DNA from 2 places in the Rahnella variigena genome. Region 1 is predicted to be linked to the other one. Evidence: predicted binding sites of a transcription regulator. Region 1 holds the regulator's gene; the other holds the start of a gene.
What was found. Region 1 encodes PurR, which represses purine synthesis genes. Its sites were predicted from a motif close to CANGCAAACGTTTGCNTG; they were not measured.
Positions count from the first base shown of each region.

Region 2: rbsD (D-ribose pyranase) is a predicted target of PurR. The motif match lies at 1,491-1,508, and genes of this name have one in related genera.

Region 1 covers NZ_NSDJ01000001.1:2,544,773-2,548,198, reverse strand. The annotation lists gene CKQ54_RS11930 (C40 family peptidase) at 1-864, shown strand, start outside; gene cydH (cytochrome bd-I oxidase subunit CydH) at 1,040-1,129, opposite strand; gene purR (HTH-type transcriptional repressor PurR) at 1,464-2,489, shown strand; gene punR (DNA-binding transcriptional activator PunR) at 2,540-3,426, opposite strand, start outside.
Region 2 covers NZ_NSDJ01000001.1:749,496-752,921, reverse strand. The annotation lists gene rbsA (ribose ABC transporter ATP-binding protein RbsA) at 1-1,051, opposite strand, end outside; gene rbsD (D-ribose pyranase) at 1,059-1,478, opposite strand; gene kup (low affinity potassium transporter Kup) at 1,693-3,426, opposite strand, start outside.

The DNA.
Region 1 (3,426 bases):
CTGTTTCTTAATATGGCTCATGCGTCGCCACAGACCCGCGTCTCTGCCGATCAGCGAAAGAGTCATGTTAATTCCCTGACGCCGGAAGAAAGGCGAAAGCGAAAAACAGTGGCTGCGAAAACCAGTAAAAAAACAAAAGTCGCACCGGTGACAGAGAAAAAGACTCAGGAAAAAACATCAAAATCGAAGAAGGTCAGCAGCACCGAACTGGTCAGGCGCAAGACAACTTCTGAGAAAAGCGTTAAAACAACCCGGGCCGAAAGCAAAAAAGAAAAAACACTCAGGACAACGCGGGCCGAGAAAAAGACAGATAAAGCCACTAAATCACGAGCGCTTGCCAAAAACAGCAGTGAAAAAGTCAGCAAGAAAGAAGCGTATGGCCGACACCGTAAAGGTAAAAAATTACGCGAAGAAGACACCAAACCTATTACGCTGAGTGCGACACATAAAAAACGCTATCAGCACGCACAACAAACGGCGATGACTAAGCTGATGCACCAGGTCGGCAAACCTTATCGCTGGGGAGGAACTTCTCCGAATACCGGTTTTGATTGCAGCGGTCTGGTCTATTACGCTTATAAAGATTTGATCCGCATTAAAATGCCGCGCACGGCAAACGAGATGTACCACCTGCGCGATGCAGCGCCGGTGAAACGCGGCGAACTTGAAAGCGGTGATCTGGTGTTCTTCAGAATCAACAACCGCGGCGCAGCGGATCATGTGGGTGTTTATGTTGGCAACGGCAAATTCATTCAGTCGCCAAGAACCGGTGAAGACATCAAAATCACCTCACTGGGCGATGATTACTGGCAAGACCACTATGTTGGCGCACGTCGGGTAATGACCCCAAAAACAATCCGATAATAAACAATTCGTTAAGTCTGAAGTTTCGCTAATCAGCCATTGAATAGCACTTAACGAAGAGTTTCTGCAGGGAAGAGTATCGGCGGTAACGGTCACTGCGTAAAATTGAAAAGGGCGATTCCTGTGAAAGGTATCGCCCTTTTTTGTTGCGTCTCACTACTGTCTTAGTGCCAGATTAGTTCATCACTGCCGTGAAGCTGAAAGCGATAATCATGAGCAAAGCGCATACCGTGGTGATCAACGATAATTTCAGGTTGCTGTCCATCAAACCCCCTTTCGGATCAAGTTGTGGCGTTTCTTTTAGCCACACTAAATGTGTGCCAACGCATTTTCGCATAATTCACTTTTAAAATCTTCTGCTGAATGAAAATGTGAACATGACAATTTTACTTCCACTTTCATGCATTATAAGAGAAAATTGTCGGTTAACACGCCTGTGTGCCGGTCGATTTCACCCGAGAGCATTTCACGCCTCATTCTGAAGAATCCACCCAATGATTACACTGCCCTTTTAGATGTCCGCAGTGTAATCAGCGCAAGCAAACGATTAACATAATGCTAACGTGCTGAAGCACGGAAGTTCAGGAGTCATTCTTTACATGGCAACGATTAAAGATGTCGCAAAGCGCGCTGGCGTTTCCACTACAACCGTGTCGCACGTCATCAATAAAACACGTTTCGTCGCCGAAGAAACCAGGGAAGCGGTGCTGCTTGCCATTAAAGAGCTACATTATTCGCCGAGTGCCGTAGCCCGTAGTCTTAAAGTGAATAACACCAAGACGATTGGTCTGCTGGCAACCTCCAGTGAAGCGCCCTATTTCGCCGAGGTGATTGAAGCCGTCGAGAACAGCTGCTTCTCCAAAGGCTATACGCTGATCTTGTGTAACTCGCACAATAATCTGGAAAAACAACAGGCCTATCTGCAAATGCTGGCGCAAAAACGCGTCGATGGTCTGCTGGTCATGTGCGCGGAATACCCTGATGAATTACTTAATATGCTTGAAGAGTATCGTTCGATTCCGATGGTGGTCATGGACTGGGGCGAAGCGCGCAAAAACTTCACCGACAGCATTATCGACAATGCTTTCGAAGGCGGATATATGGCCGGACGCTATCTGATCGAACGCGGGCATCGTGATATTGGCGTGATCCCGGGACAACTGGCGCGTAACACCGGCGGCGGTCGTTTCCAGGGTTTTGTCAAAGCGCTGACGGAAGCCAATATCCCGCTTCGCGAAGAATGGGTGGTTCAGGGCGATTTCGAGCCGGAGTCAGGTTATCAGGCGATGCATAAGATTCTGATGCAGAAACAACGCCCCACCGCCGTCTTCTGCGGGGGTGATGTCATGGCGATGGGCGCAATTTGCGCCGCTGATGAACTCGGATTGCGCGTCCCGCAAGATATTTCGGTGATTGGTTACGATAACGTGCGTAATGCGCGGTACTTCTCTCCGGCACTGACGACCGTCCATCAGCCGAAAGAACGGTTGGGTGAGATGGCCTTTACTATGTTGCTCGACCGCATCGTCAGCAAACGTGAAGAATCACAGACCATCGAGGTGCATCCGAAACTGGTTGAGCGTCGTTCGGTGGCCGATGGCCCGTACCGTGACTATCGCCGTTAATGTTTGCCTTTAATCTTTTATAACGCCTGCTTTTGCAGGCGTTTTATTTCTCAGTCCCGCAACCATTCACGGTTCATCGTTTCTGTATCACCCATATATTCCAGCAACCACGCCAGTGAAGGTGACGGATTACTCTGGTCCCACGTCAGGCAACACGGGCTGTCAGGGAAGGTATTCTCCAGCGCCAGAACCTGCAATGTCTGCTGCTCAATGCGATGGCTCACGCGATGTACCGGCATCATTCCCACACATAAACCTTCACTCAGACATTCAAGCGCGCAGGTCCAGTCCGGCACAACCAGACGCCGCTGGTTATCGAGTGTCCAGGTATCACGCTTGGGCAACGTCCGCGAGGTATCTTCAAGACACAATGCGGGATAAGGCCTGAGCTGGTCATCACTGAGCGCACCCGGTAACTGCGCCAGCGGATGCTGCGGGCTGACCACGCAGTGCCAGTCCATAAACCCCATGTCGCGAAAACTGAAACGACCACCAACCGGTATCGCCCGCGTCGCACCGATTGCCACATCAGCACGTCCGTCAACCAGTGCGTCCCACACACCATTAAACACTTCGGAATGAATAATCAGTTCCGTATCAGGAAAATGACGATAGAAATCCAGCACCAGACGCCGGGTTCTTGCCGGTTTAACAATTCTGTCGACAGCAATACGTAACTCGCCCCGCCAGCCGTTGGCAACCTGCTGACACTGGCGTCGTGTAGCTATCATTTTTTTTATCAGAACCCGCGCTTCATCAACGAAAACTTTGCCCGCTGGCGTTAAAACGACGTCGCGGTGTCGACGTTCAAACAAGGGCACCGCCAGCCATTGTTCGAGCTGACGAACGGTATAGCTGATGGCAGAAGGCACCCGATGTAGATCCTGTGCCGCCGCACTGAAGCTTCCGGTTCTTGCCACCGCATCAACGACTTCCA
Region 2 (3,426 bases), 1.8 Mb from region 1:
TATTTTCTTTCACTGACATACCAAGCACCAGGCCATCGCGCTTACGATCTTCTGAGATGTAAACGATGCCGTTTGCCAGTCCGTCCTGCGGTGAATGCGTTACCACTTCGCGTCCATCAAGCGACACATAGCCACTTTTACGCGGCAATGCACCGTAGAGAATTTTCATCAGTTCAGTACGGCCTGCGCCCATCAAACCGGAAATCCCCAGAATTTCGCCGCTGTGCAGATCAAAGCTGACGTTATCCACGCCCGGACCGCTGACATCACGCACCTGCAGACGCAACGCACCGCGCTGATGATTAATACGCGGGTATTGTTCTTCGAGACGGCGGCCAACCATCATTTCAATCAGCGTGTCTTCTTCCAGCGAACTGACCGGACGCTCAGCGATAAACTGCCCGTCACGGAATACCGTCACGTCATCGCAGATTTCAAAGATTTCTTTCATGCGGTGGGAGATATACACCACGCCACAGCCTGCGGCTTTCAGCTCGCGGATCACGCTAAATAAAGAGGCGGTTTCGGTATCGGTCAGGGCGTCCGTGGGTTCATCCATGATGATGACTTTCGACTCAAAGCTCAGCACCTTGGCAATTTCGACCATCTGCTGATCGCCAATTGATAATTCGCCAACCAGACGATCGCTTTTGTAGCGCAGGTTCAGGCGCGCCAGCAGTTTATCGGCTTCGGCATACATCTTTTTCCAGTTAATGCGGCCAAAACCGTTCACAAACTCACGGCCCAGAAAGATATTTTCAGCGATGGTCAGCTGAGGGATCAGATTCAGTTCCTGATGGATGATGCCAATTCCAGCTTCCTGAGAAGCTTTCGGGCCATTGAACGCCGCTTCCTTGCCCAGAAAATGTACTGAGCCGGCATCTTTCTGGTAGATGCCGGTCAGCACTTTCATCATGGTGGACTTGCCCGCGCCGTTTTCTCCCACCAGCGCCATCACACGTCCCGGATAGACGCTGAGCGCCGCGCCGGAAAGTGCTTTAACGCCGGGAAAGGCTTTATCAATGCCTGTCAGTTGCAGCAAAGGTTGCATAAAGGCCTCAGAAGGTTACGCCGGCACACAGAATAACGTTCGCGTAAGGCGAACATTCCCCGCTGCGGATCACAGCCCGACTTTTTTCGCTTTGCGCTTTGAATGCCTCATGACTGACGTAATCCAAAGCAATGGTGTTTCCCTGGTGTTGTTCGAGTTGTGTCAATTGGGCGAGCAACGCTTCATGGAGTTGAGGATTTTTAGTGAAGATTTCCTCGGCGAGGATAGCCCGCTCAACCTGCATCTCATGTGTCACTACCTCTAAGACTTGTAAAAAGGTGGGAACTCCCTGGGTCAGAGCCAGATCGATGCGTTGGCAAGCTGCTGGCACCGGAAGTCCGGCATCGCCAATAACCAGCTGATCGGTGTGACCTAACCGGGCAATAACATGTGAGATTTCGGCATTTAACAGCGGTGACTTCTTCATTGTGAACTCCTACAGCGAAACGTTTCGCTCACGGATGAGTTTATTAACTTCACCACGCATGGCAACGGACAAGTGATGGAATTGTGATCAGCGTCGAAACGTTTCGCTGAATGATTCAGAAACAGCAGGGAAATTTGAGTTAGTCGTTTCAGAAAGGAGAAAGCGAAAATAAAACAGGGCACCCGAAGGTGCCCTGTGACGGCAGAAATTAGCGTTAAATTTCTACCTGCGTACCGAGTTCGATCACCCTGTTAGGCGGAATTTCAAACTGATCCGGTGCGCGTAAGGCGTTACGGCTGAGCGCCATAAAGAGCTTGCCACGGAAGTAGAGATACCACGGGCGTTTGGTCAGGATCAGCGATTCGTGCGACATAAAGAATGAGGTTTCCATCATCCGGCATGGCAGCCCTTCCAGACCACAGCGGTGGAAAACCTCTTCCACATTCGGCGTCTCTTTAAATCCGTAACTCGCGACCACACGCCAGAACGTCGGCGAAAGCTGTTCGATGGTGACGCGCCGGACGTTATGCACATAAGGCGCATCTTCGGTGCGTAACGTCAGCAGTACCACGCGTTCATGCAACACTTTGTTGTGCTTGAGGTTATGCAGCAAGGCAAACGGAATGACGTTGATGGCGCGGGACATATACACCGCGGTTCCCGGAACGCGAACCGGCGGGGATTTCTCCAGAGACGCAATCATCGCTTCAAGAGAGTTGCCGTGCTCGTTCATGCGGCGCATAAGGCGGAAACGCTCGCTTTTCCAGGTAGTCATAACGATAAACATGCACAAACCCAGCGTCAGCGGCAACCAGCCGCCGGAGAACAATTTCGTGGCATTCGCCGCGAACAGCGGGATATCCATAAACAGCAGACCGATCAGCAAAAGCCCCACCAGGAACGGTTTCCAGTGCCAGTTTTTAAGCGCCACCGTACAGGAAAGAATACTGGTCAGCACCATCGTACCGGTCACAGCAATACCGTATGCCGCCGCCAGGTTGCTCGAATGCTCGAAGCTGGCAATAACGATAACCACCGCAAAATACAGCAGCCAGTTAATGGCCGGGATATAAATCTGACCCGCTTCCATTTCTGAGGTGTGAATAATGCGCATTGGCGGCAGATAACCCAGACGCACCGCCTGACGGGTCAGGGAAAACACTCCGGAGATAACAGCCTGAGACGCGATAATAGTCGCCAGCGTCGCCAGCACCAGTAACGGAATTAAAGCCCAGTCAGGTGCCAGCAGGAAGAACGGGTTTTTAATCGACTCCGGATCTTTGAGCAGCAATGCGCCCTGACCGAAGTAGTTCAGCACCAGAGAAGGCAGCACGACGGTGAACCAGGCCAGACGGATCGGGAATTTCCCGAAGTGCCCCATATCCGCATACAGCGCTTCCACGCCGGTAATCGACAGAACGACCGCACCGAGCGCCAGGAAGGAAAACGACTTATGCTCGATAAAGAAGTTAACCGCCCACATCGGGTTCATGGCGCGAAGTACTTCAGGGTTCTGCATGATGCTGTTGACGCCGAGAACAGCCAGCGTCAGGAACCACAACAACATCACCGGCGCAAACAGTTTGCCCACGATGCCAGTGCCGTGTTTCTGAATAATGAAAAGCAGCGTCAGGACAGTAATAGAAAGAGGGACAATATAGGGATCAAGTGAAGGTGCTGCGATTTCCAGACCTTCCATCGCGGAAAGAACAGAAATAGCCGGAGTGATCACCACTTCACCATAGAAGAAGCTTCCCCCAATCAGGCCGAGAATGACCAGTACGGCGGTGGTGCGTGCCGAAGTGTTTCTGCCCGCCAGAGACATCAGCGTCAGAATACCGCCCTCGCCTGCGTTGTCCGCCCGCATCACATACGTGAGGTACTTGAGCGAAACAATGAGGATTAACATCCAGAAAATCAGAGAAAGAAAACCAAAAACGACGCTGGG